4 regions of the Cupriavidus sp. FW305-27 genome follow, and region 1 is predicted to be linked to each of the others. Evidence: predicted binding sites of a transcription regulator. Region 1 holds the regulator's gene; each other region holds the start of a gene.
What was found. Region 1 encodes FNR, which switches genes on or off when oxygen is low (the NO sensors DNR and NnrR bind a similar motif). Its sites were predicted from a motif close to TTGATNNNNATCAA; they were not measured.
Positions count from the first base shown of each region.

Region 1 (7,881 bases):
CCACCTGCGCAATCCGCGCGACGTGGTGCCGGAATCCGTGATGCCATCGTACCCGTGGCTGGAAAAGGCCGAGCTGCCCACCAACGACATCCAGGCCCGCATGCGCGCGCTGGTGCGCCTGGGCGTGCCGTACACGGATGCCGAGATCGCCAAGGCACCGGACGAGCTCAAGGGCAAGACCGAAGAAGATGCGCTGGTTGCCTACCTGCAAGGCCTGGGCACCAACCGCCGCAACGTCCGCGTGGATTCCGCCGCGGCTGCGGCACCCAAGGAGTAAGCCATGGCCATGATCACTGCCATTGCGACCGTCGTGTCGATGGTCGTCTTCCTGGGGATCTGCTGGTGGGCCTGGTCCGCCGGCCGGCAGGCCGCTAACCGGGAATCCGCCATGCTGCCGTTCGCGCTGCCTGACGAAACCACGACAACATCGAGCCGGAACACCTAGCCATGAGCGATTTCATTTCCGAATTCTGGAGTTATTACATTGCCGCTATCGCGCTCATCGGCATCGTCTGGTGCGTGTGGCTGCTGTTCTCGCAACGCAAGGTCGCCAAGACCACCGGCGGCACTGAAGACACCGGCCATGTCTGGGACGGTGACCTGCGCGAGCTGAACAACCCGTTGCCGCGCTGGTGGATGTGGATGTTCCTGCTGGCCTGCATCTTCAGCCTGGCCTACCTGGTGCTGTATCCGGGACTGGGTTCGTATGCCGGCGTGCTGAAGTTCTCCACGCAGGGCGAACTTGCCGCGCACCGCGCGGCGCAGGAGAAAATGCAGAACGAGATCTACTCCAAGTACCTGAAGATGGACGTCAAGCAGGTGGCGGCGGATCCGCAGGCGCGCGAGATCGGCCAGCGCCTGTTCCTGAACTACTGCGCACAATGCCACGGCTCGGACGCGCGCGGCAGCCGCGGCTTTCCGAACCTGACAGACAGCGACTGGCTCTATGGTGGCGAACCCGACATCATCCAGCAGACCATCACCAAGGGCCGCAATGGCGTGATGCCGCCGTTTGCCGCGGCCATCGACGCCAAGCAGGCGGGCGACGTGGCGCAATACGTGCGCTCGCTGTCGGGCCTGTCGTCGGACCCGATCCGTGCGTCGCGTGGCGAGGGCGCCTTCAAGACGACCTGCGTGGCATGCCACGGCGCCGGCGGCAAGGGCAACCAGGCGCTCGGCGCGCCCAACCTGGCGGACAACGTCTGGCTGTATGGCAGCTCGGAAGGCAGTATCGTCGACGCAATCCTGAAGGGCCATAACAACCACATGCCTGCGCATGAGGAGATCCTGACGCCTGAACGCATCCGGATGCTGACGGCCTATGTCTGGGGTCTGTCCAATACTGGGGGCGGAGCCGGGCAATGACCGACGACTCATGTGAGCGGGCGCTGGCAGCTCGCGGGAGAGCATGCCCATGAACGCACCCGGGACCGAAGAAATGGCCCGGGCGGCCGCCCTGCAACGGTCGGCCGCTGCGCCGGGCGAGACCTCTGACGAAACGCTCTACGAGGTCCGCCGCAAGATCTACCCGCGCTCGGTGACGGGCGCATTCTCCAGCTGGCGGGTCTGGCTGGTGATCCTGACCCAGCTGATCTACTACGGCACGCCCTGGCTCCAATGGAATGGCCGCCAGGCCGTGCTGTTTGACCTTGGCGAGCGCAAGTTCTACATCTTCGGGCTGGTGCTGTGGCCGCAGGACGTCATCTACCTGGCGGTGCTGCTGGTCATCTCGGCGCTGGCGCTGTTCCTGTTCACGGCGATCGCGGGGCGGCTGTTCTGCGGCTATGCCTGTCCGCAGACGGTCTACACCGAGATCTTCATGTGGATCGAGCGGCGGGTCGAAGGCGACCGCATCGCCCGCATCCGGCTCGATGGCGATCCGTGGAGCCTGCGCAAGTTCCGTCTCAAGGCGACCAAGCACTTCCTGTGGGTGCTGATTGCGCTCTGGACCGGCTTTACCTTCATCGGCTATTTCGCACCGATCCGCGAACTGGGCGGCGAGGTGCTCAGCCTGTCGCTGGGGCCGTGGCAGTCGTTCTGGATGCTGTTCTACGCGTTCGCCACCTGGGGCAATGCGGGCTTCATGCGCGAGCAGGTGTGCAAGTACATGTGCCCGTATGCGCGTTTCCAGAGCGTGATGGTGGATCGCGATACCTATGTCGTGACCTACGACGTCGGCCGCGGCGAGCCGCGCGGAAGCCGGTCGCGCAAGACCGACCACCACAAGGCGGGGCTTGGCGACTGCGTCAACTGCAGCATCTGCGTGCAGGTGTGCCCGACGGGCATCGATATCCGCGACGGCCTGCAGTACGAGTGCATCGGCTGCGGCGCCTGCATCGACGCCTGCGACCAGGTCATGGACAAGATGGAATATCCGCGCGGCCTGATCCGGTACACCTCGGAAAACGCGATGCGCAAGGGCTTGTCCGCGGCGGCATCACGCAAGCGCCTGCTGCGCCCGCGCGTGGTCATTTATTCCGTGATCTGGGTGGCGTTGCTGGCCGGGTTCATGGCTTCGATCGCGCTGCGCACGCCGCTGAAGGTCGACATCATCCGCGACCGTGGTGCGCTCGGCCGTGAAGTGGAAGGCCGCTGGATCGAGAATGTCTATCGCCTGCAGCTGATCAACACCACCGAAGCGCCGATGCAGATCAGCGTGCGCGCCGACAGCGACGAACTGAAGAACCTGACCGTGGAATACGATAAGCAGGCCGAATCGCTGGCGCCGACGTCCAACCGGTTGCTGCCGATCCGGATCCGCGTGCCGATCGAGGCCGCGGCGCAGGGCACGCACAAGATCAACGTGACGGTGACGAGCGAAGGCACGGAGCAGGGGCATGCCGAAATCCGGCAATCCACCAGTTTCATCGTGCCGCGCGATTTGTGAAGCTAGGTCGTCAAGATGAAGGGGGCAAGATGAGTCAGCAAGGCAATCCGTGGTGGAAGGAGCCGTGGCCGTGGCTGTTGATGAGCGGCCCGCTGGTGGCGATGGTGGCGTGTGGCGTGACGATCTGGCTGGCATCCACGCATCCGGACATGCCGGTGCAGGGTGCAACGCGCCATGGCCTGGTGGTCGAGAAGGCCGACGCCGCGCCGCCCAAGGCTGCCGCTGTGAGGCAGCCATGAGGTTGCGCTGGCTGATGTGGGTACTCTGGCCGGCGTTCCTGATGGCCGGGTTCGCGACCGCGACGGTGTTTTCGGTGGTGGATCCCGGTGACCTGAACTTCTTCGGCCAGCCGATCGAAGCGTCCCGCGAATCGGTCTACACCGTTGGTTTCCTGATGGCCTGGGTGTTCTGCGCGTTGTCCAGCGGACTGACGCTCTACACCATGCCGACGCGGCTCAGCGATACCGACGAACTGGAATAAGCGGATCGGTGTGAGGTCTGCGCTGCCATGTCCGCATGCGGTACCTGGCAGCGCCTTGGCCGCTTAGCAGGAGCGGCTGTAGAGCTGCTTGATGCCGTCGATGTCCACGAGCTTGACGTGGCGCTGGCGAATCTGGATCAGGCCGGCTTCGGCAAAGCGGGAGAACAGGCGGCTGACGGTTTCGAGCTTCAGGCCCAGGTAGCTGCCGATCTCTTCGCGGCTCATGCGCATCACGAACTCGGACGCCGAATAGCCGCGTGCCGACAGGCGCTCAGAGAGGTTGATCAGGAAGGCGGCAAGCCGTTCCTCGGCGCGCATCGAGCCCAGCGTGACCAGCATCAGTTGGTCATGCGTGATTTCCTTGCCCATCAGGCGCAGGAACTGCTGCTGCAGCGACGGCAGGTCTGCCGACAGGGACTGCAACTCGCTCATGCGGACCACGCAGACTTCGGTGTCCTCCAGCGCGGCGGCATCGGAGGCATGCTGCATCTCGCCCAGCCCGTCGAGACCGACAATTTCGCCGGGCAGGTGGAAGCCGGTAATCTGCGAGCGGCCGTCTTCAGTGGTGACGTGGGTCTTGAGCGTGCCAAAGCGCACGGCATAGACCGCGGTGAGCGGATCGCCCATGCGATACAGGGTTTCACCCTTGTGCACACGGATGCGTTCCTGAACCAGCGTGTCCATCTTGGCGAGGTCTTGCTGCGACATGCCGACCGGAAGGCACAGCTGCCCCATCGCACAGGTGGAGCAGCGTGGTGACATCTCGGTAATGGGAATGGAGGTGAGCAATTGGAACCTGCTAGAAATGGCAGCGAGGGCGCGATAACGGCATTTTACCGTGCGATGTGATGTGGTAGGGAGTGAGAATTGACACTTGGCGTACTGATCAGCGTTTTTCTGCTGGCTTTGCTGGGCGGGGTCCACTGCGCCGCCATGTGCGGCGGCGTGGCGCTGGCCGTGGAGCAGCGTCACGGCGCGGCGGCGACGATCAGTCTGGTGCCCAGCCGTGCCGCCTGGCTCGGCGAGTTGCTGATAATGCACCTGGGCCGGATCTCGACCTATATGCTGCTTGGGGCCGCGCTAGGCGCGGTCGGTGCTTCGGCGTGGAAACAGGACTATCTGCCGGTGCAGCGCTGGCTGTTCGGCGCGGGCAGCGTCATGCTGCTGTGGTCGGGCTGGCGGTTGCTGCGCGGCAACACGTTTACCGTCGACTGGCTGGAGCGGCTGGCGTCGCGTGCCAGCGCAGCGGTGGCGCGCCGGCTGGGTGGCGTGGCACGCGGCATGCCGTCCTTTGTGCGCGCACGCGGCGGCCTGGCGCGGCGATACGGCGTGGGCCTGGCGTGGGGGCTGGTGCCGTGCGGCATGGTCTATGGGGCGCTCACGCTCGCGCTGCTGGCGGGCAATGCGGCGTCCGGCGCACTCGTGATGGGCGTGTTCGGGCTCGGCACACTGCCTAACCTGCTGGTGCTCTCCGGCCTGTCAGGCTATTTGCGTACGCTGTCGCGACGTCCCGGCGTGCGCCTGGGGGCCGGCCTGGCGGTAATGGCGTTCGGCGGCCTTGGCATTGCGCGAGCGGTGCTGTTGCCACATTCGCTGGCCGAGCATGGATTCTGCCTGGTGTTCTGAGGCGCCGGCGCTGCGCCGGCAACGGATGATGGTTGCAGGCGGGGGCGGGAATGCCATACAATCGCCAACATTGCGGTATCGCGCGGTGTCTTGTGAGCCGCGGTAAGCAGCGGGCGAGCAGCGCCAGGCGGCCTTCATACCAGAAGGTGAGTTCAGGGCAGGGGAAGCGGAAGGTTTTCGATGCCCGTCCCGTCCCCACAGTCCATCCGGTTCAAAAGATCTGGTTCAAAAGTCCGGCTGGCACTGCGGTGTTGGCGATGCCGGCCTTGCTCCCGATACCCGTTTTTCTTGCGTCCGAGGCCTTCAGTTCGCTGACAGCGACGTCCGGTATGTGCGGACGCGCTACGCAAGAGGTTCGCTGGCTGGCCCATAACGGCATGCGAACGATCTCCTGCCGGAACGCCCGGCAACTCGATGCAAAGATAGGGAAGTGCACGGCTTGGATGCAGCAGGTATCCGGCTAGCTGCGCAATGAGATGGCGGTGGCTTTCGCACCGCTGTATCCAAAATCTCCGGTGCCCCGGATCCGTCCGGGAGCAGGTGCAAAGACAGGCTGCACACCATCAACATGAATACCCAAGAGGCGAAGATCGTCCTCGAGACGGCGCTGATCTGCGCGCAGGAACCGTTGCGCGTCAATGATCTGCGGCGGCTGTTTGACGACGACGTCGGCGCAGACACCATCCGCGTGCTGCTTGATGAACTGCGGCAGGACTGGCGGCCGCGCGGCGTGGAACTGGTGGCCCTGGCCAGCGGCTGGCGCTTCCAGAGCCGGCCGGAAATGCGTGAATACCTGGATCGGCTGAATCCAGAAAAGCCGCCAAAATATTCGCGCGCGGTGATGGAAACACTGGCGATCATTGCCTACCGGCAGCCGGTGACCCGCGGCGATATCGAGGAAATCCGCGGCGTGACGGTCAGCACGGAAGTCATCAAGAAGCTTGAGGACCGCAGCTGGATCGAGGTGATCGGACACCGCGACGTGCCGGGCAGGCCGGCGCTGTATGCGACCACCAAGGCGTTCCTGGACGATCTTGGCCTGCGTACGCTGGATGAGCTGCCGCCGCTGGAAGATGCCCAGGCGCAGGCGCAGGCAACCCTGCTGGAACAGCAGGCCATCAATTTTGAAGACCTGGCTGCAAACAAGGCGGCCAGCGCCGACGAAGAGGCTTTTGCCAACCCCGCCGCGCATGCGGCGGATGTGGCTGAAGCATCCGTCGCAAACGAAGCCGAGACGACCGGCCCGGTCGACCAAGGCGCCAATGGCTTTGACGCGCAACCGCTGCAAGCTGCAGCCGACGATGCCGCCGAGGCCGCTTCCACCGAACCAGCCGCACCCAATCCGGACGGGGCGCGGGGCGATTTGCCGGACAACGGCACCCCGCCGCACCCGAGCGAGCACGACGAGCGCGTGCCGAACTGAACAACATGCAACATCCGATAGTGAATATCTTGTCTGATTCCGTTGAGCAAGACACCCGCAATGCGGGCGCACCCGCCGACACCGGCGCCGCAGAACCCGGATCGGGCAGCGAAGCCGCGCCCCGCCGCAAGGGGCTGCGCCGCGGGCTGAGGAACCTGGTCGCATCGCGCCGCCAGGCACAGGACCGCGGCGAGGGCGCCGAAGGCGCCGGCGGCCAGGCCGATGCCGGTGAAGCGGGCGCCGCACAGGCGGCGGGCGGTGCGCGCGGTGGCCAGCGTGGCCGCGGCAAGCGCAAGACGGGGCAGGGCGAGGGTGGCCAGGGTAGCCAAGGCGGCCAGGGCACCAGCAAGGCAGAAAAGGTCGACCGTGCGGCCAGGGCCGAAGGCACCGACAAGCCTGAGCAGCCCGGCCGCAAGCGCAAGCCGGTCCAGCGCTCAGGCAAGGCGGCAGCGCCGGGCGAGGCGCAGGGTGCCGGTGCGCGGCAGCAGGGCCGCCGCAAGGATGGCGGCAAGCCGCAGGCGCCCCGCAAGGGCCAGGGCGGCGGGGACAAGACCACGGCGAGCAGCGAAGACCTGTTCCGCTTCGTGATCTCTGAGCAGTACGACAACGAAGACACCGTCATTCCGCGCACCAAGGCCAAGCCGGTGCGCGAGCTGTCGGCCGACGACGACGCGCCCAAGCTGCACAAGGTGCTGGCCGAGGGCGGGCTGGGCTCGCGCCGCGAGATGGAAGAACTGATCCTGCAGGGCCGCGTTTCGGTCAACGGCCTGCCGGCCCATATCGGCCAGCGCATCCTGCCGGCGGACCAGGTCCGCGTGAACGGCAAGCTGATCCACCGCAAGGTGTCGACCAAGCCGCCGCGCGTGCTGCTGTACCACAAGCCCGCCGGCGAGATCGTCAGCCAGTCCGATCCGGAAGGCCGTCCGACTGTGTTCGACAGCCTGCCGCGCATCAAGACCGGCAAGTGGGTCGCGGTGGGCCGCCTGGACTTCAATACTGAAGGCCTGCTGATCTTCACCACCTCTGGTGATATTGCCAACCGTTTCATGCATCCGCGCTATGGCGTGGAGCGCGAGTACGCGGTGCGCACGCTGGGCGAGCTGGCCGAGGCCGACCGCCAGCGCCTGCTGCATGGCATCAAGCTCGATGACGGCGAGGCCAACTTCCTGCGCATTGCCGACGGCGGCGGTGAAGGCGTCAACCAGTGGTACCACGTGGCCCTGACCGAAGGCCGCAACCGTGAAGTGCGCCGCATGTTCGAGGCGGTCGGGCTGACCGTGTCGCGCCTGATCCGCACCCGCTACGGCCAGTTCCTGCTGCCGCGTGGCCTCAAGCGCGGCCGCTGGCAGGAAGTCGAGCCCAATGACGTCAAGGCGCTGATGGCCGGTGTCGGCCTGAAGGTGCCCGGCAAGGGCGAGCAGGCTCCCAAGGGCGCCACCAAGGTAGGCGGGCGCAAGCAGCGCA
Region 1 is NZ_JBYTAG010000027.1:41,485-49,365, reverse strand. It holds gene ccoO (cytochrome-c oxidase, cbb3-type subunit II) at 1-277, shown strand, start outside; gene AC3WRI_RS15085 (cbb3-type cytochrome oxidase subunit 3) at 281-445, shown strand; gene ccoP (cytochrome-c oxidase, cbb3-type subunit III) at 448-1,365, shown strand; gene ccoG (cytochrome c oxidase accessory protein CcoG) at 1,415-2,887, shown strand; gene AC3WRI_RS15070 (membrane protein) at 2,917-3,126, shown strand; gene AC3WRI_RS15065 (hypothetical protein) at 3,123-3,368, shown strand; gene fnr (fumarate/nitrate reduction transcriptional regulator Fnr) at 3,432-4,157, opposite strand; gene AC3WRI_RS15055 (sulfite exporter TauE/SafE family protein) at 4,236-4,994, shown strand; gene scpB (SMC-Scp complex subunit ScpB) at 5,563-6,417, shown strand; gene rluB (23S rRNA pseudouridine(2605) synthase RluB) at 6,423-7,881, shown strand, end outside.

Region 2 (7,881 bases), on a different contig from region 1:
CCGTCGAGCGTGGCCGTCTGCGGGGCACCGGCAGACGGCGTGGCGATAACGAGCCTGGCCGCCTGCGCATCGTCCGGGATCGCCCGCACCGGCTGGGCCATCGCGCTTGCCGCACCGAGCAGCAGGGCGGCGGCGCAGGCCAGCGCTGGCAACAGCCTGCGGGCGCGCCCGGGTTGGACAGACTCCGGCGCCTCGCGGCGCGCATCACGACCTGCTGGCATGGGGGAGAACTCCGACAAATGGGACGACGCGTTCGGGGGAATGGCCCAAAGGCGGGCGCAACCCGGCATTTTACCCCGCTGGCGGCCTGGCCGGGTCGGCGATGCGGCGGGGCTCAGAACAGGCAGGATGCCTCTTGCAGCACACGCTGCTTGGACACCGTGCCCATCAGTTCGCGGCCGGCGCTGTCGCGCACCAGCGGGATGCGGTTGATGCCGTGCTCGGCAAACACCGCCAGGGCGTCGCGCAGGCGCGAATCCGGCGTCAGCGCGGGGAAGTCGCGCTCGGCCAGCGCCAGCACGTCGTCCGCGGCGCCCTCGCGCTGGGCGCGCTGCAGCGCATGGATTGACAGCGCGCCCAGCAGGCGGCCATCCGCTTCGACCAGATAGAGGTAGCGCGTGCCGGTCTCGGCAAACTTGTCGGCTGCGGCCGACAGGGTGGCGTTGGGGTCGAGCACGGTATCGGTCGGGTCGCACAGGCCCGCCAGCGTCAGCGTGCGGGCGTGTTCGGCCGCGGCCGAGGCCTGCGCGCGCTCGGCGATCACGCTGTACAGCGACAGCGTCTGGCAGCGTGACGCGGTGTAGTACGCCGCCACTGCGCCGATCATCGACGGCAGCAGCAGCGCGGGCGCCAGCGTCATCTCGAACACCATCAACACCGACATCAGCGGCGCCTGGCTGGTGGCCGCCAGGAACGCGCTCATGCCCACCAGCGGCAGCAGCGGCGCCGCAGCGGCCGCCGTGCCCTGCATGCCGATGGCCAGCAACTGCCCGAGCGCCGCCCCCACGAACAGCGACGGCGTGAACACGCCGCCGACCGCCCCCGAGCCCATGCTGATCACCGTAGCCACCAGCTTGGCCAGCAGCACGCCGGCCACCGGCACGCTCAGCGGCTGCTCCTGCAGGATGGTCTGGATGGTGGAATAGCCGTTGCCAACCACCTCGGGCACCGCCATCGCGAGCACGCCGACCAGCGCCCCGCCCAGCGCCAGCCGGGCCACCGGGCCGCCAGGCATCGCTGCAAAGCGGCTGCGCGCAAAGCCCGCCGCACGCATGAACAGCGCGCCCGCAATGCCGGCGGCCACGCCCAGCGCGGCCGCGGCCAGCAGGATGTGCGGGCGCAGGTCGGGGGCGATATCCAGGCCCGGGTAGAGCGGCTGCAGGCCGCCGTGCCACTGGCTGACCATGGCACCGGCCACCGAAGCCAGGAAGAGCGGCATCAGGCGCTGCACCGCGAGCGCCCCGAACACCACTTCGGCAACGAAGACGGCAGCGGAGAAGGGGGTGTGATAAACGGTGGCAAGGCCCGCCGCGGCCCCGCAGGCGGTCAGCATGCGGCGCATGTTCGAGCCGCCGCCGCGTTCCAGCCGGGTCGACGGGAACAGCGAGCCGCACAGCGCCGCCAGCTGGATCATCGCGCCTTCCTTGCCGACCGAGCTGCCGCTGACGATCGAGAAAAACGACGAGAGCGCGCGCAGCAAGGTGATCCGCACCGGCAGGCGGCCGCTGCCGTTGGCCACCGCTTCCATGTAGTCGGTGGCGCCGCCGTGGCTGCCGGCCAGGCGATTGGCCAGCACCAGCAGGCTGCCCGCCAGCGCGCCGCCCACGGCCGGCACCACCACACGCCACGCCAGCGCCAGCGTGGCGAATACGGCGACCACGTCGGCATGGCTGGAAAACAGGACCACGCCCGCGCCATCCAGCGCCTCCTTGAACAGCGTGGTGGCAATGGCCGCGACGATCCCGACCGGGATGGCCGCGAACAGGGTGACTTCCTGGTCTTCGAGGAAACGCAAGCGCATGGCGGCTTTCCGGGGCACATGTGGAGCGGGTGCGGAGCCGGAGAGGGGCGGGCAGAGGCTGTCATGATAGCGCAGCGCCACCCGCGCAGACCCGATGTGCGCCGGCGCGCATGCGGGACCGCGCGCGGTGCAGAACCCGCTGGTCCCGGACTGGTACACTACCGCTCTTTCCTTCGCGGGCGGGCCGGTGCCCTGCCATGCCGGCTTCCCGGCGTTCGCGTTCCGATTCCGATCCGATTACCAGGAGCCATCCGGCGTTTGGCGCACCGCGTGCGCAGCGATGGCCCAAGCAGCAATTCATGTCTTTTTCTGAACTCGGCTTGTCCGACAAGATTGTGCGTGCCGTGGCCGAACAGGGCTACACCACGCCGACTCCCATCCAGGCCCAGGCGATCCCCGCCATCCTCAAGGGCGGCGACCTGCTCGCCGGCGCGCAGACCGGCACCGGCAAGACCGCCGGCTTTACGCTGCCGATGCTGCAGCTGTTGTCCGACTCCGCGGCGCGCGGCGCCAATGGCGCGCAGCGTCCGGCCCGCCTGCCGGTGCGCGCACTGGTGCTGACGCCCACGCGCGAACTGGCCGCCCAGGTCGAGGAGAGCGTGCGCAACTACGGCAAGTACCTGCGCCTGCGCTCGATGGTGATGTTCGGCGGCGTCGGCATCAATCCGCAGATCGAGCAGCTCAAGCGCGGCGTCGAGATCGTCGTGGCCACGCCCGGCCGCCTGCTGGACCACGTGTCCCAGCGCACCATCGACCTGTCGCAGGTGGAACTGCTGGTGCTGGACGAAGCCGACCGCATGCTCGACATGGGCTTCATCCACGATATCCGCAAGATCCTCAACGTGCTGCCGGCCAAGCGCCAGAACCTGCTGTTCTCGGCGACGTTCTCCGACGACATCCGCGCGCTGGCAGACCGCCTGCTGAACAACCCGGCCTCGATCGAGGTGGCGCGGCGCAATACCACGGCCGAGACCGTGGACCAGCGCGTCTACCCGGTGGACCGCGAGCGCAAGCGTGAACTGCTGGCCCACCTGGTGCGTCAGCATGACTGGCACCAGGTGCTGGTGTTCACCCGCACCAAGCACGGCGCCAACCGCCTGGCCGAGCAGCTGACCAAGGACGGCCTGTCGGCACTGGCGATCCATGGCAACAAGAGCCAGTCGGCGCGCACGCGCGCGCTGTCGGAATTCAAGTCCGGCACGCTGCGGCTGCTGGTGGCAACCGATATCGCCGCGCGCGGCATCGATATCGACCAGCTGCCGCACGTGGTCAATTTCGACCTGCCCAACGTGCCCGAGGACTATGTGCACCGCATCGGCCGCACTGGCCGCGCCGGCGCCGAGGGCGAAGCGATCTCGCTGGTCTGCGTGGACGAGATTGCGCTGCTGCGCGATATCGAACGCCTGATCAAGCGCAAGCTCGAGCAGACTGTGCTGCCGGGCTTCGAGGTCGACCCGAGCATCGCACCCGAGCCGATCCAGAAGGGTCGCCAACAGCGTGGCGGTGGTGGCCAGGGGCAAGGACAAGGCCAGGGCCGCGGACGCGCCCAGGCGCGTCCGGCCGGCAACGAAGGTGAGGGCGCCCAGCGCCAGCGCCCGGCGCGCGAAGCGCAGGCTGCGCCGCGGCAAGCCCAGGGCGGCCAGCCCGCCGGCGGCGCGCGCAATCCCGCACCGCGCCGCGACGGCCAGGAGCCGGCGCGCCAGCAACGGGCCGCGGCGCAACCCGCGCGCCAGCCGCACGACGCGGCCCCGGCACCGGCGCGCAATCGCCGTCCGGCGCCGCAGGCCGCGCTGCTCGGCGGCAACCGCAAGCCGGCGCGCTGAGCGGGACAGGCTGACACCATGCACGCGTCCGACACCCCGGCCGACCCCGGCGTTCCCTACGCCGGCCTGACGCCGGAGCTGATGCTGGACGCGCTGGAAGGCGCCGGCCTGCGCCCCGACGGGCGCCTGCTGGCGCTCAACAGCTATGAGAACCGCGTCTGGCAGCTGGGCATCGAAGATGCCGCGCCGGTCATCGCCAAGTTCTACCGTCCGGGCCGCTGGACCGATGCGGCCATCCTGGAAGAACACGCCTTCGTGCAGCAACTGGCCGATGCCGAGATCCCGGCCGTGCCGGCCATGGTGCTGGCACCGGGCGCGGCCGGCACGCTGCTGCATCACGCCGGCTTCCGTTTCGCGGTATTCCCCCGCTGCGGCGGCCGCGAGCCGGCGCTGGACCGTTCCGACACGCTGACCTGGCTCGGCCGCTTCATCGGCCGCATCCACGCGCTGGGGGCGACGCAGCCCTACCAGGCGCGCCCGGCGCTAAATCTTGAAACCTTCGGCGTTGCCCCACGCGACTGGCTGCTCGCCAGCGGCTGCATTCCCGCCGACCTGCTGCCCGCATGGCAATCGGTGACCGACCTGGCGCTGGACGGCGTGCGCCGCTGCTATGAGCGCGCCGGCGAGGTGCGCCTGCTGCGCACCCACGGCGACTGCCATCGCGGCAATGTGCTGTGGATCGGCGAGGACGACGCGCGCGGCGGCACCCATGGCGCAACGGGCCCGCATTTCGTTGACTTCGATGACAGCCGAATGGCGCCGGCGATCCAGGACATCTGGATGCTGCTCGAGGGCGACCGCGCGGCCATGCAGGACCAGCTGGCCGACATCGTTGCCGGCTATGAGGACTTCGCCGAATTCCAGCCGCGCGAACTGTGGCTGGTGGAAGCGCTGCGCACGCTGCGGCTGCTGCACTACAGCGCCTGGCTCGCCAGCCGCTGGGCCGACCCGGCCTTTCCGGCCGCGTTCCCTTGGTTCGGCACGGCGCGCTACTGGCAGGATCGCATCCTGGAACTGCGCGAACAGGTGGCGCTGATGGACGAAGCGCCCCTGTGGGGCGCCTGAGGTCTACCGGTCGGCGCCGCCAGGGCGCCGGTTTTCCACTACTTTGCTCAACCCTTCTTTTCCGGCGCCTTGACCAGCAGCACCGGGCACTCGGCCTGCGCCAGCACGCGGCCTGCGACTGAACCGATCACCGCATCGAAGAACGAACCCCGGCCATGCGTGCCCATCACGATGGCCGCGGCGTCGACCGAGCGCGCACAGGCGACGATGCGCTCCGGCGCGAAGCCGTGCAGCGGGTGCCGCTCGAACGGCACCTTGGCTGCGGACAGGATCTCGCAGACCGTCGCCATGGCCTTCTCGCTGGCCTCCTTGTGCCAGTCATCGATGGTCTCCTTGCTGACAAAGGCGCGCACCTGGCCGCTTACTTCCGGCGCTACATGCACGACATGCACGGTGAAGCCGCTCTGCAGCAGCTTGCCTTCGGCGATAAAACGGGCCGCGGCGTCGCTGAAGGCCGAACCGTCGGTGGCGAGCACGATATTGGTCATGTTGGAAATCTCCTGGATGGGGGCTGTCGGCAGGCGGTGCGCCATGAGGCGGCACCGCCATCTGGAACCATCATGGCACCTAGTGTCCTGCCAGGACCCGATTTAGATCAAGTCGGATCGGATTTATCCGATTTCGCCGTGCGATAGCCGGCCGGCTGACGGATTCCGTCAAGCCGGCTGAAGCATTTGGCCATTGCCCCGTCAACGCCGTGGCGCGTAGCATGCTCCCGAGCCCCGCGGCAGGCATTCGCACGTCCGCGCTGCCGCAGGCACGGCCCATCCCATACCAATTCAATGCAAGCTGTCCCCCGGCCATGGCCCGGGCGGGCGGCGATTCCGGAGACGACGATCATGAGTGAGCGTGGCAACCTGCTGCCCCTGCGCGGTATCAAGGTGGTGGAATTCGAAGGCATCGGCCCCGGCCCGTTGTGCGGTGCGATGCTGGCCGGCCTGGGCGCCGAGGTCACGCTGGTGACCCGGCCGGTCGCGCCGGATGCCCGCCGCATCCTGCGCGGCCAGCCCGTGCCGCCTGAGATGGAGCTGGAGCACGGCAAGCGCGTGGTGCAACTGAACCTGAAGTCTGCGGACGACGTGGCCGCCGCACTGGACCTGGTGGCCGGCGCCGACGCGCTGATCGAAGGGCTGCGCCCGGGCGCGATGGAGCGCCTCGGCCTGGGCCCGAAGGCGTGCCATGCACGCAATCCGCGCCTGGTCTACGGGCGCATGACCGGTTGGGGCCAGACCGGCCCGCTGTCGCAAAGTGCCGGCCACGACCTCAACTACATCGCGCTGACCGGCCTCTTGTCGATGGCTGCGCGCGCAGGCTCACTGCCGATGGTGCCGCCGACCGTGATGGGCGATGCCACCGGCGCGCTTGGCCTGGCATTCGGCATCACCAGCGCCATCCTGAGCGCGCGCGCAAGCGGCGAGGGCTGCGTGGTGGATGCGGCCATCACCGATATCGTCGCCATGCTGGGCTCGCTGGTGCAGGTGTCGCGCGCAGCCGGCACGCTCGGCGGCCCGCAACCGAGCCCCTTCCACGATTCGCCGTTCTATGACGTCTTCCCTTGCGCCGACGGCCGCGCCATCACGCTGGGCGCGCTCGAGCCGCAGTTCTACCGCGAGCTGCTCGAGCGGCTCGAGCTGACCGACATCGACCCCGCCACGCAGTATGACCGTGCCCAGTGGCCCGCGGTGAAGGCCCGCATTGCCGCTTGCATCGCAGGCAAGTCAAGCACTCACTGGGAGGCGTTGCTGGGCGGCACCGACGTGTGCTTTGCGCGCGTGCTGACCCTGGACGAGGCCGCGCGCCATCCGCACAACCAGGCACGCGGCACGTATCGGCTGTACCGGCAGGGCGAGCGCGAGGTGCCGCGTTCGGCGCCGGCGCCGCGCTTCCTGCCCGCGGGCACGGAATGACCTGGGGCCGCGGCACCGATGCTGCGGCCTCTCGAATCGGCTTGATCGGTTCGGCTACCATGCGGCATCCACCCAGACCGGAGACCCATGCCATGGCCGAACCCAGCCAACTTCCCGTCTACACTCCCACGCCGGCCTTCGAGGCCGGCCTTGACGTGCGCACCGAAGTGCTCGGCTCCGAGCACGTCCGGCGCGCGCTGGACGCCGCCGCACAGCAGGGCGACACCAGCCTGCAGCAACTGGTGACGGAGTTCGCCTGGGGCACGGTCTGGACCCGCGACGGCCTGGACCGCAAGCAGCGCAGCCTGGCAACGGTGTCGATGCTGATTGCGCTGAACCGGCCGCAGGAGCTGGCCGGGCACCTGCGCGGCGCGCTCGCCAATGGCGTTACGCCGCAGGAACTGCGCGAACTGATGGTGCACAGCGCGGTCTACTGCGGGTTCCCCGCGGCGCTGGATGCCAGCCGCAAGCTGACTGAAGTCCTCGACGCTGCCAACGGGTAACGCCGACCGCGGCATCAATACGAAAACAGCGATGCAGAAGAGTCTGACTCTGATGCAGATTTTGCCGCATCTGCGCGGCGAGGATTCGGCGCATCAGGATCTCTCCGGCCCCTTAACCTTGGCACCAGGCCAAGCCATGCAAGTCGTTAAGGAGCCTCAAATTGCATCTCGCGCTGATCGTCGACGAACCCTCCCGGTTCCGAACCACGCTGTCCGCTGAAATCCGCGCTGAGTTGGGCGCCGGTGAAGTACTGGAGATGGACGGCATGCAGGAAGCATTCCGGCTGGTCCGCGAGCAACGGCCGGGGCTGGTGCTGGTCGATATCGAGTGCTTCGGCAATCCCGGCATCGACTTTGTCCGGTGCGTCTCGGCGACGCAGCCCACCGTGCCCTTGCTGGTACTGTCCGACAGCGACGCCACCCTGGCCTCGGTGCGGGCGCTGCGCGCCGGCGCCCATGGCTTCGTGGTCAAGCAGCGTGGGCTGGCCGAGGTGATGCAGGCCGTACGCGGTGTGCTGAGCGGCTACCTGGTCTTTCCCATGCATACGCTGGAAACCGTGCGC
Region 2 is NZ_JBYTAG010000010.1:113,071-120,951, forward strand. It holds gene AC3WRI_RS07215 (hypothetical protein) at 1-221, opposite strand, end outside; gene AC3WRI_RS07220 (ClcB-like voltage-gated chloride channel protein) at 335-2,020, opposite strand; gene AC3WRI_RS07225 (DEAD/DEAH box helicase) at 2,320-3,843, shown strand; gene AC3WRI_RS07230 (serine/threonine protein kinase) at 3,862-4,908, shown strand; gene AC3WRI_RS07235 (universal stress protein) at 4,956-5,396, opposite strand; gene AC3WRI_RS07240 (CaiB/BaiF CoA transferase family protein) at 5,748-6,815, shown strand; gene AC3WRI_RS07245 (carboxymuconolactone decarboxylase family protein) at 6,908-7,318, shown strand; gene AC3WRI_RS07250 (LuxR C-terminal-related transcriptional regulator) at 7,480-7,881, shown strand, end outside.
Region 2: a site for FNR is predicted at 5,494-5,507, ahead of AC3WRI_RS07235 (universal stress protein). Genes of this name have one in related genera too.

Region 3 (7,881 bases), on a different contig from region 1:
ACTGGCAACGATGACTGACGCACCAGGGCGCGGGTGGTGCCACCCAGCACCAGCTCCTTCAGCCTGGAACGGCCATAGCCGCCGGCGACCAGCAGGTCGGCCTGTACCTTGCAGGCAAGTTGCGGCAGAACGTGGTCGGGGTCGCCCTCCCCGACAACCAGGTCGGCATTGATGCCATGGCTGGCCAGCCACGCTGTCAGCCGGTTCCCGCTGTCACGGCCGGTCTCTTCGTCAATGGCAGCCGCGCTGACCACCAGGGCGGTAACAGCACTGGCATGCGCGAGCCACGGCAATGCGTCCGCTACTGCCCGCGCGGCCTCTCGACCGCCGTTCCATGCGATCGCGACATGACCACCAAAGCGCGGGCCGGCCGCGCCCGGCACCAGCAGGATGGGCCGTCCGGCATTGAGCATCGCATACTCCGCAACCCCGGCCAGCAGCGCCGGCACATCGGCATCCGCCGACGGCGGTGCGGGAAGGATGAGATCGGCGAAACGCCCCTCGTCGGCAAGCGCCCAACCGGATTCAGCGTCGATAATGATGTGCCGGGTGGGGATGTCCGGCGACACTTGCCTGGTCAGCGTGTCGAGGGTCTCCTTGTGACCGGCAACCAGCTTGTACAACTGGCTGGCGGCAAGGGCCGCGTATTGTCCGGCTTCTTCGCCCGCCCCGCGAAACGGCTCCAGGTTTGTTCCAGTCGCAGTCAGCCCGACCACGCTGCCGCCGAATTTCGCGGCAACCCGTGCGGCCGTTTCAATGCGTGCCGACCGGGCAGAATCTTCGCTGAGGTCGACGAGGATGGTTCTGAAGTCCATGACGTGATTCCGGTTTGGCAGACGTAACGAAAGGCGCACATATCAGGCGCCGGCCTGGATCAGTCGAGCGGATAGGAGCGCCGATATTCCGGCATGGTGACCGCCCAGCGCAGGTCGCGCTCGATGTGCTGGCGCAGCGCATCGCTTGCCTGTGGCTCGCCGTGCACGACAAACGTACGCCGCGGCGCCTGGTGAAAGCCGCCGAGCCAGGTCATGAGTTCCGCGGCATCGGCATGTGCGGACAGGTTCTCCACCTGCTCCACCGACGCATGCACGGCGATGTCCTTGCCATGGACGCGGATGTCGCGCCGGCCTGCGGCCAGCGCTGCGCCGCGCGTACCCGCCGCCTGGAAGCCGGAAAGCAGAACGGTGTTGCGAGGGTCCGGGCCGTAGGCGGCAATATGGTGGACCACACGACCACCGGTAGCCATGCCGCTGCCAGCCAGGATGATCTTGGGACTTCGGTCGTGGTTCAGCCAGATCGACTGCTCCATGCTCTGCACCGGGGTGGCGAGATTGCAGGCTGCGGCGCACTCTTCGCGGCTGATGCGCAGCTCTTCCGGATGCAGCGAGAAAATCATGGTCGCGTCGATGGCCATCGGGCTGTTGAGGTACACCGGCACGTCGGGGATTCGCTTGAGTTCGCGCAGGCGGTGCAGGCAGTACAGCAGGCTCTGCGTGCGCCCTACCGCAAAAGCGGGGATGATCAAGCTGCCGCCGCGGCCAATCGTCCGGCTGACGATCTCGCCGAGCACATCGAGCGGGTCGTCGTCCGGATGCCGCCGGTCGCCGTAGGTTGACTCCACCAGCAGGTAATCCGCCTGACGCACCATCTCCGGCGCGCGCATGACGATGTCCTGCTGCCGCCCGAGGTCGCCTGAGAAGACGATGCGCTTGCCGTCGACGAACAACGTGACGATAGCCGCGCCGATGATATGTCCGGCCCGGGCAAACTCGGCCTCTACGCCGGGCACTACCTGGAAGCGCTTGCCGAACTGCATCGGCTGGAGCCGCCGCATTGCTCGTGCAGCGTCGGCTGCTGTGTAAAGAGGCAATGCGGGCCGATGACGCGAGAAGCCCTTGCGGTTCGCATAATCGGCGTCTTCTTCCGCCAGGTGGGCGCTGTCTGGCAACAGGATTCCGCACAGCTGCGCGGTGCCCATGGTGCAGTGCACGCTGCCGCGGAAGCCGTTGCGCACCAGCAGGGGCAAATACCCGCTGTGGTCGATGTGGGCATGGGTCAGCACCACGGCGTCGAGCTTGGCCGGATCGAGCGGCAGTGGGTCCCAGTTGCGCAGGCGCAGGGTCTTGTATCCCTGGAACAAGCCACAGTCGACCATGACCTGGTGACGGCCGGTATCGAGCAGGTACTTGGAGCCGGTGACCGTATCGGTCGCGCCGAGGAATTGCAGTTGCATGCTGGTGTCCTTTGACGCTTGCGCAAAGCCGTTGGCCCCGCCACGGGTGCCGCTGGCCGATACAGCCAGTCTAGGAGGGGGAACCGGGTGGTGGTTGATCCGGATCAATCATGCGGAAACGCGAGTACCTACGCTTGAACAGTGTCCGGACCCGCCCGCCGCACGTGGCGTACGCCCAGGTGTGCACGCGTGGCTCCGCGCCCGGCATACCTTGGGAAACCTCATGCAAAATCGCTCCAGCGCGTTGCAAACGGATCGCCCCCGATCTCACGAAGAACATTCCGGCACCCGGGATCGCGTCGATCCGGGACATGTCCCACCCGGCCTGACCACCGCGCAGGCTAATACGCGGCTGGCCGAGGTGGGCCGCAATGTGCTGCCTCAGGCGGCCCCTAGGTCGGTGGCCGCGGTGTTTCTGCGCCAGTTCCTCAGTCCGCTTATTTACATTCTCCTGGCCGCGGCAGCGGTGTCGCTCGCGTTGGGTGACCTGAAGGATGCACTGTTCATCGGGGCAGTACTGCTGATTAACGGCGTCATCGGCACCGCACAGGAGCATACGGCCGACAAGGCGGCCGTGGCGCTGCGCAGGATGGAGCAGCCCCGTGCCACGGTGATCCGGGACGGCATCCAGCAGGAGATCGATGCAAGTACGCTGGTACCGGGCGACCTGGTGGTGCTGGAAGCCGGCAACCGAGTGCCGGCCGACCTGGAACTGACCTCCGCCATTGACCTGCAGTGCGATGAATCCCTGCTGACTGGCGAATCGCTGCCGGTGCGCAAGCTCTCAGCATGTGATGCCAGCAATGCCCCAGCGAGCGCCCGCCAGTGCCTGACCTTCGCCGGCACGGTGGTGCTCCGCGGCAGGGGCCACGGCATCGTCGTGGCAACTGGCGCTGCCACGCAAATTGGCCGGATTGCGCGGGAACTGGGCCGCGAATCCATCTCGCAGCCACCTTTGATTCTCAGGCTCCAGCGTTTTTCCCGACTGATCGCGGTGGCGGTAGGCGTGGCTGTGGCGTTGCTGGTGTTGGTGGGTATGCTGCGCGGCATGGCATTGCGCGAACTGTTCATGATGTCGGTCGGACTGGCGGTGAGCGCGATCCCCGAAGGACTGCCCGTCGCCATTTCGGTGGCGCTGGCGATCAGCATGCGGCGGATGGCGAAGGCCCATGTGATCGTGCGCAAAATGCCCGCCGTGGAGTCGCTTGGATCCTGCACCAGGATCGCCACCGACAAGACCGGCACCCTGACCATGAACGAGCTTGTCGTCACCGATATCCGGCTTCCCGACGGCACGGCGTTTTGCTGCGACGTCGGACACGATCTGGACAACTGCACGATCCGCGCCGCCGGCACCACCGACCATGACGCGAGAACGCGGGTAGCGGCCCTGCTAAGGGCCGCGGCGCTGCCAAACGAGGCCCAACTATCCAGGGAGCGTGATGGCTGGACTGGCACCGGGGACAGCGTGGACGTGGCGCTGCTGGCCGCAGCGCACAAGGGGGGCACCGTAGCCAATGAGATCCGACAGCGGTACCCCTTGGTGGCCCGTATCCCGTATGAGCCAGACCTGCGGTACGCGGCCTCGTTCCACCGGCACGAAGAGACGATCCGCGTGTTCGTCAAGGGAGCGCCCGAGACTCTGATTGCCATGTGCGACCAGGCGGACGTTCGCGGCCATGCCGTGCCGATCCGGCGCGAAGGACTGCTTCGGGAAAAGGCAGCGCTGGCCGCGCAGGGACTACGCGTGCTGGCGTTCGCAGAAGGCACGATTGATGCAGAGCCGGACGGGTCCTACGGACACGGGCACCTGGTCAACCTGACCTTTCTGGGAATGGCAGGCATGAAGGATCCGGTTCGCCCGGAGGTCCCGGACGCTATCCGACGCTGCTACAGCGCCGGCATCGACGTGGCGATGGTGACTGGCGACGATCCGTTGACAGCCAGCGCAATTGGCGCGCAGGCGGGGCTGCGCTTTACCACGGACCAGGTCGTGACGGGCGAGCAGGTGCGCCAGGCCGAGAGCAAGGGGCCGCACGGACTCGACCAACTGACCCGCCGTGCGCGCATCTACGCCCGCGTCAGTCCGGATCAGAAGCTGTCCATTGTCCTGTCGCTGGCAAGAACCGGCCATTTCGTGGCGGTCACCGGCGACGGCGTCAACGACGCTCCTGCGCTCAAGCACGCACACGTCGGTGTGGCCATGGGCCGAAAGGGAACTGAAGTAGCGAAGGAAAGCGCAGACATAGTCCTCACCGATGACAACTTTGCGTCCATCGTCAACGGCATAAATGAAGGCAGGGTGGCGTACGCGAACATTCGCAAAGTCATCTTCATGGTGGTTTCCACGGGCGCGGCCGAAATGGTTCTGTTTCTGCTGGCGATTCCCCTGGGCCTGCCAATGCCATTGCTGCCGGTGCAGCTGCTGTGGCTCAACCTCGTGACCAATGGCATCCAGGATGTGGCTCTGGCTACCGAGCATGCGGAAGGCGACGAACTGTCATATCCGGCGCGCAAGCCCCGGGAGCCGATCTTTGACCGCGTAATGATCCGCCGCATCTGCTATTCGACTCTTGTCATGGGCGTAGGGGGATTTGCAACTTTCTACTGGCTGCTCGACCGCGGCTATCCCCTAAACGAGGCACGCAACCAATTGCTGCTGCTGTTTGTGCTGTTTGAGAACTTGCAGACGTTTAGTAGCCGTTCAGAGCGCCACTCCGTATTCCGACAGGGGGTCTTCGCCAATCCGATGCTGGTGGTCAGCGTACTGGCTGCCCAGTTACTCCATATCGCTGCCATGTACATACCCGGGCTAAGCGACACGCTCGGTCTCACACCTGTGTCGGCTACGACGTGGGCTGGACTGTTGTCGCTCGCGCTCACATTGACGATTGCAGTTGAGCTGGACAAATGGTGGAGCCGGCGGTGCAAGCTGTAGCGGGAGACCGGTGCTCGCCAACTCAGAATTCCATCACCCCGTTGGCCACGGAGCACAGGCGCCGCTCTTCCCACAGAAGCCAATAGGGCATGGAGGGGACACCGCTTCTATATACGCCAGTGCGCGACATGAAGCTGTCGGCGGTCATCGAGAACTGGGATACCGCATGCTCAGGCAATACGGCCTGGTGTGCGCACACGCACTCGTCCGTGCGCATTGCCCGTTCCGGTAATGCCGCCACGATCGCCGGTTACATGGGCTCAGGACAAACCTCTGACGGCGCGATCTGCGAGTTCGCCACCGAGTACAGCTCCCAGGGGAAGGCGGCTGAATGTATTTGGTATCTCGTTTGCGATGCATCAATGGGACAGTGCGCATGCGAGCTACGCTTCAAAATAGACGGGCGATATTTTGCGCGCCGCAAAGGAGGATTGTCATGACCGCGAAGCTGCAGCGTGGACACGAGGAAAACCTCCAGGCTCCCGTTAGCCACCATCGATCACTTGCAATGCGCGCCAGCAAGGTTGAGCGTGCAGCTGCCGCCGCGCTGCTCCTTGGTACCGCACCGCTTCTCCATGCGCAGATCCTCGCAACGCATCCAACGCCGCCGGAAATCCACCAATCCGCTGGCGTCCGGTATGTCTCGGGCGGGATGGGGCGCGAAGCCTTGCGGCAAATGCAGGCTATCGCCGGCCAATTCAATGTGCGGCTCAGCTTCCAGGACCCTTCAGAAGGCAACCCCGTTTCTGGCGTCACACTGATCCTGGTCAACGAACAGGGCAACCGCCTGCTACAGCTGGTCTCGGACGGTCCCCTGGTCTACCTCAAACTGCCTCACGGCCGCTATTACCTGACGCTGATTTATCAAGACGTCGATCACGAGCAATGGATTACGGCTGAAGCCGAGCCGATGGACCTCACATTTCTTTTCAACCTGATCCACCTGGAACGAGACTGGCTGCACGCACGGACACGAACGCCCCAGTACCCGACTCCCACATAAGAAAGGCCTCATTGCGAAGGCCACCGGCTGCAAGGCGGCGCACGTGTCGTGACAGCCAAACGCATACGAAGCCGGCACGCATCGTTGCGGGCCAATGGCCTGTCAATCTTTTCTTTGATGTAGCCAAAACTCCGGGATTTTCCAGATCCTATAGCCAGTGGCTTGCCAAATGTGGAGACTGCAATGTTGGGGCAACAAATGAGCACAGCTTCGCCACCCCGTTCCACTCCGAACGGATTGATCACCCTGCTGTTTCACCTGAGTCACGCAGCATCTCAAGGACAGCTCGATCCTGTTCTCGTGCGTGAGCTCGGCAAGCGCATCTACACCGAGATTGATGCTTGCAAGGCGGACGACGCCAAGAGCCAGGTCGAGTTGAATCTGCTGTCAGAGGCAATGGCGCGATTTGAGGAGACTTTGCTGGCGGCGCGGAGCCACATGCTGATCGCGGCCATCCGGCGTGCAGGGAGTACTGAACATCCGCACCGTGAAGCGGATCAAGCTCCCGGCACTCATGAAGGTGGCGCACCGCTACCGGAAAATCGTCCGTTCGATCCTTCGCCCGTCAGCGGCCGCTGCACGGATTATCTCGGGCGGCTCGCCACGCTCGGCCAAGGTGGTCCGCCCTTGGGATGACGGCACCGGCAAGGAAAAGGAGCGGGACTCCTAATTGGGGACTGGCTCTTGGCTGCAACCGCTCTTCGTTTTGGAGATGGTCATGACCACTATGTCACTCGCGCCCACGGTCGTTTCACGAACGTACTCTGTCGGTCGTGCGCTTCTCGGCTCTCTTTTTTTATTTTCCGGACTCCTGAAGATTGGCAGCTTCGCGGCCTATTCTGCGTGGATTGCCAGCGCTGAACTGCCGAGCCCGGATTTGCTGCTGGTGCTAACCATCGCAGTTGAAATTGGTGGTGGACTGACTTTGATCTCGGGCTGGAGCGCACGCTTGGGCGCGCTGCTTCTTGCACTGTTCCTGGTACCCACCACCATCATCTTCCATGGCTTCTGGCGCGCCGATCCCGCAGACTTCATGAATCAGCTTAACCACATTCTGAAGAATGTCTCAATCCTGGGCGGCATGCTGGTGGTATTCGCCATTGAATCGTCACGTATGCAAGCAAGAGTCCCATAAGATGGCTGCCCGGTACGCACCTGGCGCCCGCCACCTTGCGAGATGAGAATCGCCATGAGCAACGAAGCAGAGAAGAACCGCCTCGACGAAGCGCAGGCGGGCCACGTGTGGTTGCGGTTGACGACCCGGACGCCGGGCGCGGGCATCCACGCCCAGTGGCATTGTCCTGGAAGCGGATTCTGGCATTAAAGCGCGGCGCCAGTTTTTTTCATGCGCGCCACGTCTTCCGTGCCGACGCCACCGGAAACATAAAGGATCCCGGCCGATTCGCGGATCTGCGCGGTGCCTGGAGCGGCAATTCCTGCGCATGGCACAGGGCCATGGCGGTCGCCGCCAAGGTCAGTGCCATTGCCTGGTGGAATAGGGTTGAATGCATGTGGCGTTCCTCGTCAGCAAGCCAAAGGGATGGGACGTTCAAGTCTTCAGACGTGATGCTTGCACTCACAACTTCTGTGGACGGAAGGGACCAAGTTCGATTGGCTGGCGAGCATCGTTGGGGCGGGGTCGCCATAAGGGCGCTCCGTGTGCAACGACGCCGAAGTCATTTCGATGGCATCTATCAGTGGCAGAAT
Region 3 is NZ_JBYTAG010000020.1:34,406-42,286, forward strand. It holds gene AC3WRI_RS12170 (universal stress protein) at 1-815, opposite strand, end outside; gene AC3WRI_RS12175 (MBL fold metallo-hydrolase RNA specificity domain-containing protein) at 875-2,233, opposite strand; gene AC3WRI_RS12180 (cation-translocating P-type ATPase) at 2,457-5,171, shown strand; gene AC3WRI_RS12185 (hypothetical protein) at 5,300-5,611, shown strand; gene AC3WRI_RS12190 (hypothetical protein) at 5,608-6,174, shown strand; gene AC3WRI_RS12195 (hypothetical protein) at 6,358-6,810, shown strand; gene AC3WRI_RS12200 (DoxX family protein) at 6,893-7,309, shown strand; gene AC3WRI_RS12205 (hypothetical protein) at 7,364-7,498, shown strand.
Region 3: a site for FNR is predicted at 2,328-2,341, ahead of AC3WRI_RS12175 (MBL fold metallo-hydrolase RNA specificity domain-containing protein). Genes of this name have one in related genera too.

Region 4 (7,881 bases), on a different contig from region 1:
GCTGAACTGACCTTCTTGCTGACCTCGGGCGGCCACAACGCAGGCATCGTGTCCGAGCCGGGCCACCCGGGCCGGCGCTACCATGTGCATACGCGATTGCCCGCCGCGCCCTACCTGAGCCCGGAGCAATTCCTCAACGTGGCTGTGTACCGCGACGGTTCCTGGTGGCCGGCGTGGCATGACTGGCTAGTGGCCCACTCGACAGCGCGCTGCACGCGACAGGCGCCGGGCCAGGGGCTCGCGGACGCTCCTGGTACCTACGTGCTGGAACCCTAGCCTCTTGTTCACTGTGCTGCGCCTGGCAACCTTGCGAGCGGGCAAACTTTCGGGTAGCCGGATCGAATGGAAACATGCCGTCGGACACGGGAAATGCCGGCCGACGCCTAAGGAACTCATTCCAGAAACCCCGCGCAAGCTGGTGGAGCGTTCGGTTGTGTCCCACATCCCGCTCCCTGGCAGCAGCCGAACCGCACCGCACCTCACTTCATCGCATCGCCGAGGCGCTGCGGCAATATCAGTGCGACATCAGGACCGGCACTGTCATCGACTCAAGCAACGTGCGGGTGACACCGCCAAGGACCAGCTCGTGCACCCGGCTGTGCCCGTAGGCCCCCATGACGATCAGGTCAGCATTTCGGTCCGCGGCGTGTGAGAGTAACATCTGGCCGACGTCTTCGCCGTCTTCCGCTCCAAGCGTGCAAAGCTGCACCGCCACGCCATGCCGACCCAGCCAGTCCACGGCATGCTGAGGCGGCGAAACCCATGTCCCCTTCAGAACCCCAGACGGTGTCCACGAGACCACCTCCACAGTGCCCGCGCGCTGCAGGAGCGGAAGCGCATCGCGGATGGCCCGCGCCGACTCGCGGCTGCCGTTCCACGCCACCATGATGTTCTTGCCAACGCTCGGGAACCGGCCCGCATACGGAACCACCAGCACCGGCCGCCCGCATCCCAGCACAATGGATTCAACAAAGCCGGGCTCGGCGTAGGCGGCTTCATCAGTGGGATCGCGCTGTCCGAGGATGACAAGATCCGCCCGATGCGCCTCTGCCTGGACCGTTGCCGCCGTGGCCCAGTCCGGCGCCCGCCATTCCGTAATGACGGTTACCTCGTCCGTTGCGCCCATCAGGGCGTGACGGGCCCGCTCGCCGACCTGATGCCGCCATTCGGTGTAAGAGGCAAGATTGCGGTCACCGTCCACCAGGTAGCGCACGGCGGTGGGATCCGGCTTGCCGACGGCTAGCAGGCCAACCAGCGTGGAATGAAACTCCAGCGCCAGCCGGGTGGCGAGGTGCAGCCGGTCGTACACGCGGCGGCCGGCATCGAGATGAACCAGGATCGTTGCGTAGTCCATGGATTGACTCCATCAGGCAGCCCCGGACGGAGCTTTTCTTGAATCTATATCGCCACCCCGCCCCGGATTTGTCGTGCATCAAGCCGTCTTCGTGTCCGCGCTACAGGCAATACCGCTGGCACCAGGTACGAGTTGGCCCAGGCTGCCTGCCGCCAGCGCGGCGGTGCGTGGCTTCGGCGGCCGCAGCAGGTCCGGTACGGCGGTACACGCTGTGCATAGCGGCACCAACGCGCAGGCGGCAAGCCTGCGCCATCCTGGCCGTTTCTCCGGTGTGCATGACTGCAAGCGATTCTTCATGGGTAGCTCCTTGTAAGGACGCGCACCGCCCGGTGGCGGCTGCCGCCGGCCAGGACGTGCGCCTCACACCGCGAAGCGAAAATGGCCGCTGTGCAGCACGATGTGCCGCGCACCTGTCATCTCGAACAGCGCTCCCGCGACGCGTTCAATGTCCTGGCGGTTGCTCATGAATGCCGGCAGCAAATCTTCACTGCGGTACGAGCGTGCGCCGAAATGATCCTCAAGCGCCTCGGCAGTGATCTCATAGGTCGCCGGTGTGCCATCCACCTTCACGGCACACCGCAGGCTTGGCCCGGTCGGGCAGTAATCCGGCGTCTCGCCGGAAAAGTCGATCGTATGCATAGCTTTCTGGCGTAATGCCCTCCAAAATCTGTTCGCCTGCTTACGCTTCCTCGGCGCGGAGAAGCAGGACGGGCGCGACGGCCAGGTTGATCACGCTTCGCGCGACGCTGCCCATGACGAGTCGCCGCACTCCCCGGCGGCCGTGCGTACCCATCACAACCAGATCAGCGCCCCAGCCATTGGCTTCGGCAGCGATCGTGGCAGCAACGTCGCCCTCGACCATAGGCTTACCGAGCAGCCGCGTTACGTGGCGAATACCCGCTGCGGCAAGCCGGCCGGCGGCGGCAGCGAGAACGCTTTGCCCCGCCGTCGTGAGGTCCTCTATCAATCTCACCGGATCCAGATTGCTGGCATCCAGAAACGGGCTGCGGTCATCGACCACATGGACCACCTCCACTTCGGCGTTGGCGGCGCGCGCGATGATCATGGCCTGTTCCAGGGCAAGTTCCGATGCGGCGCCGCCGTCCATGGCGACAAGGATGCGCTGGTACATAGCGGTTTCTCCGGCGATGGGAGCCTGTGGCGACTCGGGTCTGGACTGGTTAAATGCAGCGTAGGGCAACCGGCGCAACTGCTGTTGATACGTGTCAAAGCCGCGGTACCGCGCTCCAACCGCCGCTGGTCGCGCGCGCATCGGCAGTCTTCGCGCAGGGGTTGCGGCTCGCGGATTCAGGCCTGCCCACGCCGAGCGGCTCGCCTGCTTGTCCCCGAACGAAGCCTGAGCGCTTCTTCTTCCCCTTCCAGTTCCGTCGCTTCTCTTTCGCGGGATCGTCCCTGAACCGCCGCGAACTTGCTTGCGCGGTGTCGTGCCCGCGGCGACACGTCCGAGCGGCGGGCTCAGCGACGCGGACAGGGTGTCGTGGCGCAGAGCAGCCAGTCGTCCTCGAGCGTATTGACCGGCAGCCGGAACGTCACCTCGAGCGGCTCGCCAGCGACGACGATGTCGCGCATCTGGTCCCGCCCCTGGTAGCCGACCGCGAGCCGATAGGCACCCGGCCTGAGTCGCATATAGAACAGCGGCCCGCTAGCCGTAGTGTGCAGCACCGGGCGGCCCTCCTGGCTGGCCACGACCACCGTGGCACCGCCCAGCGGCTTCCCGCGCCCGGCATCCACCATCGTCAGCCGTACATTGAAACGCGCGGCGATGGCCAGCATGCTTTGCATGCCCGCCTCATCGTCTCCACCCGATACGTAGGAAACGCCGTGCTGCTCCATGATCTGCACGCCAGCGGGCGCGGCGCGAGTGGCGCAACCCGCCGCCGCAACGGCAATCGCCAGCGACGACAGGCCGAGGCCTAGGCTTCTTGAAACCTGCATTTGCGTCACTCCGGAAGAATTATTGGGGTTTTCGCAGGCCGGAACCGAACGGTCAGGGCGTATCGCCGCGCGACTGCTGCCGAACGAGCAGCACGGGGCGAACCGTCTTGCTGACCACGTGCTCCGAGACCGAGCCCAGCACCATGCGCCGCACGCCGCGATGGCCGTGTGTGCCCATGACGATCAGGTCCGCGCTCCAGTGGTCCGCTTCCGCTATGATCGCCTCGGCAATCTTCGCAGGGGTGCCGGGCGTCTCGGCCAACCTGCTGCTCCAGCGCACGCCGGCGGCACTGAAGCGCTCGCCGGCACGAGCCAGCACCTGCTTGCCATAGGCAATGATGTCGGCCATCAGCCAGTGCCGGTCACCCGGGCTGACCTCGAAGAACAGGTCGCTGTCGTCGACGACGAACATGGCGCTGACCTCGGCGTCGGTGGTCAGCGCCATCGACACGGCCTGCTCCAGGGCATTCAAGGATGAACGGCTGCCATCGAGGGCTAGGAGAATGCGGCGGTACATGGCGACCTCGGCTTCGGCTGTGGTTCATCCCAAATTAGCGGTCGCAAGGACATGCGGGTTGATGCCAGTCAACCAAGCCAGCCACACCGCTGTGATTCGGCTCATGGCAGTGCTGCTGCACTAGGGGTGGCCGACAGCAACGTGTCGGCCGATACTGGCGGCCGCGCTCAGGTCAGCACCTGCTCGGCGGGTACATGGGCGTAGCCATGGGCGCTTGCGACGGCCGCATAAGTCACACTCCCGCGACAGATATTCAGCCCGGCCCGCAGGTAGGGGTCGTCTGAGAGCGCGCGGGACCATCCCTTGTCGGCAAGGGCCATCGCATGACCGATCGTGGCGTTGTTCAGGGCAAAGGTGGAGGTCCTCGCCACCGCTGCCGGCATGTTGGTCACGCAGTAGTGCAGCACGCCGTCCACCACATAGGTCGGATCCGTATGGCTGGTCGGGCGCGATGTCTCGGCGCAGCCTCCCTGGTCTATCGCCACATCCACCAGCACCGAACCCGCTTTCATGCGCGCGACCATCGCACGCGTGACCAGCCTGGGCGCCTCGGCGCCAGGCACCAGCACCGCGCCGATGACCGCATCGGCCGAGAGCAACGCGCGCTCGATACTGTCAGCGCTGGAGTAGACCGTCACGACTCGATTGCCGTACACGGAGCCGAGATGCCGCAGTCGTTCGATATTCTTGTCCAATACCGTCACGCGCGCCCCCATGCCAACCGCGATCTGGACAGCATTGGCGCCCACCACGCCGGCGCCGATCACCACGACATGTGCCGGCGCGACGCCCGGGACGCCGCCGAGCAGCAGTCCCATGCCGCCGTTCGGCTTCTCGAGGTAGGCTGCCGCCACCTGGACTGACATGCGGCCGGCGACCTCGCTCATGGGGGCCAGCAGCGGCAGACCACCGTCAGGCCCCGTAACCGTCTCATAGGCGATGCAGACCGCGCCGGATTGCAGCAGCGCGGCAGTCAGCTCACGGTCCGCGGCCAGGTGCAGGTATGCATAGAGGATCTGCCCGGGCCTGAGCAGCGCCAGTTCGCGTGGTTGTGGCTCCTTGACCTTGACAATCATCTGGGCCCGGTCGTACACGGCCTTCGCATCGGCAGCCAGCTTCGCGCCAGCCGCTTCGTATTGCGCGTCGGAAAGGCCAAGCGCGGCCCCGGCCCCGGCCTGGACCATGACCTGGTGACCGCGGCTGACAAGTTCGCGCACGCAGGCAGGCGCCAGGCCAACCCGGTACTCGTTGTCCTTGACTTCTTTAGGCACGCCGATCCACATGGCCTTTGCTCACGCGCGTGGTAATTCGGCAGATTCCGCACCAGGTGCTTGAATCTTCAGTCCACGGCCGGATGCACCGAGGCCTGTCCGTGGCCACACGTATGGCAACACCTGCATGGCAGCCTCGATGTCGGCAGATATCGAAATAATTATAGGGCCCAAGGGTTACATAGCTGCCCAGCCATTTCACATCCAAATATCGCCATTTTCGCCCCCTCGGCGGACGCCGCAAGATGTGATTGATGTTTGCCATCACCACTTGCCGGAAGCACCACCACCGCCAAAGCCGCCGCCACCGCCGCCGAATCCCCCGGGCCCCGACCGGCCGCCATATCTTCCCGAGCGGCCGCCGATAGCCAGCAAGCCCATGTGCGGGCCACCCATCAGCGTGAACAAGAGCGCGATTGCCCCTGCAACGATGCCGGCAAAGATGGCGCCAGAAAGCATCCACGCGACCACTCCAACGGCCCCACCCGTCGCGACTGCACCCGGGAAGCGCCCCAGCATGGAACGCAGTAACCCACCCAGAACCAGAGTGAGCACAAGCAGGATTGGCATCAGTTGCCGGACGGGGTCACCCGTATCCCCTGCTCTTTCCTCCGTAGGTGGCAGTGGCTCCCCTTCGATGACCCCAAGCATGCGGTCGATGCCCGCAGACACACCGCCATAGAAGTCGCCCCGCTTGAATCGGGGCACGATATCATCACTGATGATGCGCTTGCTCGCGGCGTCAGTCAGGACGCCTTCGAGCCCGTAACCCACCTCAATACGAAGCGTGCGGTCGTCCTTGGCGATGATGAGCAGCGCGCCGTCATCAACGCGGTTACGTCCCAGCTTCCATTGCTCGACCACGCGAAGCGAATACTGTTCGATGGTTTCCGGTCGGGTAGTGGGAACCATGAGAACTGCAACCTGAGCTCCCTTCCTGGCTTCGAAGGCCTGCAGCGTCTGGTCCAGGGACGCCTGCTGTGCGCGCGTTAGCGTACCAGTCAGGTCAGTCACTCGCGCCGTCAATGACGGAACGGCAACCTCGGCGATGGCTCCGGGAAACACGAAGGCAGTCAGCACCAGAAGCAGGCCTCGCGCGGCCGTGCGCAGGTTCAACTGGCACCACCGAGGGCGCTGGCCGCAGCGGCACAGATTAATGGCTGGCATGACGAGCACCGCCCACATCTTGCGCACGGCACACCTCCGGAACGAAAGGTCTCTTGACTTCCCTCAGCGGACCCAGGTGTCAGCAGCTGACAAGATCCGTATGTCCGAAGCCCTTGGAATAGTCGAGCACGGAAATAACTGTCGGGGTCACCCTGAATATTCGGACGTCCTCCGCGGTTGGCATCGGCACTGGCAAGGCAATCTGCTCCGGATACTTCAATGGGAACATCCGGAGGATTCTCTCCGCTACGGCCGCATCGACCACCGGTTGCGCGTGCGCCGCCATGGACAGGCCGGTAATCGCCATGAGATCTGGCGTGTCGTGATCAATTGTCAGCGAGACACGGTCATCCAATGCCAGATTGGCCGCCTTTTGGCTGCCCGGACCACAGAGGAAGTAGAGCGTGAGACCCTCATTCACATAACCCACAGTGGTAGCCTGAGGCCAGCCATCCGGCCTCAAGGTGGCAAGCGTCATGATCCTGTGTTGGTTCAACAAGGTCAGGATCTTCTGTCTGGTCTCTTCGTCCATATTTGGTCACCTGTTACGCCAGTACAAACAACACCAACGGGGCCGGCACGGCCGGGGGAGCGATCTCCAGCCGGCACGTTCCTGGACAAATGCCCCGCATCTTCTTCATTCCACGACAGCAATGGCTGGTTCAGGCCCATGTCTTGCCTCTCCCCCTAGCTACCTCGGCTTCGGCTATGGGCTATTTCCAAAGTAGCGGTCGCAAGCGCATGCGTGTTGATGGCTGTCAACGAAGCCCAGAGTCCCCTTGGCCGGCCGACCGCCCGCCCGCTGACCCGCATCAACCGGCCTACCCCCCGCCTAAGCCGGAAGCAATGTCTGCGCTCCCGCACCCGGGAACCGCTTCCGGCACCTGGTGATGGGCAGCGTGGCCGAGGGGGAGGTGTGCAGATCGACGGTGCCGGTGCTGCTGGTGCGGGGGGCCGCTGCCGGCCGCCCACTGGAGCTATTCGATGCGGAAGGGGTCATGCGCCAGGGCGTAGCTGAACGCATATTCCAGTTCGCCGGACGCCTGGGCATGCAGCGTACAGAGCGGTGCGCCGGCTACGACCTCGTCGCCGGCGCGCACATGCAGTTCCAGCCCGGCCACCTGCCGGCGCGGCGCCCCGGCCAGCTTCGCCGTGCGCGCGACGTGCCGGTTGTCGACGGACGTCACGATGCCGCTGCGGGCTGCGACCACGTCGCGCCGGAACACCGCCTGCCCCGGGGTGCGCAGCCCCCCTTGCGCTTCACAGATCGCCTGGAACCGGGCCCAGGCGGCACCACTGTCGAGCAGGCTGCCGGCCAGCAGCCGTCCCTGCCCGGGCGGTATCGCACCGCAGAACTCCAGCAGCTCGCCCGCCAGCAGCAGCGAGCGTTCGCGCAGGTCGGCGGGCGCCGTCGGCTGGCACTGCAGCACGGCCAGCACGTCGAGCGCCTCGAGCGCAGGGCCGACGCCCCGGCCCACCGGCTGCGAGCCGTCGGTGCGCAGAATCCGGAGCTTCAGCCCGAACGCGTCCGCGACCTTGGTCATGGCGAGATCCAGGCGCGCCAGATCGCTGTCTTCGCGGATCTTGGCCGTCGGCCCCACCGGCACGTCGATCAG
Region 4 is NZ_JBYTAG010000020.1:17,500-25,380, forward strand. It holds gene AC3WRI_RS12080 (PHA/PHB synthase family protein) at 1-276, shown strand, start outside; gene AC3WRI_RS12085 (universal stress protein) at 515-1,354, opposite strand; gene AC3WRI_RS12090 (DUF1488 family protein) at 1,715-1,993, opposite strand; gene AC3WRI_RS12095 (universal stress protein) at 2,034-2,486, opposite strand; gene AC3WRI_RS12100 (carboxypeptidase-like regulatory domain-containing protein) at 2,831-3,310, opposite strand; gene AC3WRI_RS12105 (universal stress protein) at 3,363-3,827, opposite strand; gene ald (alanine dehydrogenase) at 3,995-5,110, opposite strand; gene AC3WRI_RS12115 (TPM domain-containing protein) at 5,363-6,214, opposite strand; gene AC3WRI_RS12120 (pyridoxamine 5'-phosphate oxidase family protein) at 6,345-6,797, opposite strand; gene AC3WRI_RS12125 (thymidine phosphorylase family protein) at 7,243-7,881, opposite strand, start outside.
Region 4: a site for FNR is predicted at 3,886-3,899, ahead of AC3WRI_RS12105 (universal stress protein). Genes of this name have one in related genera too.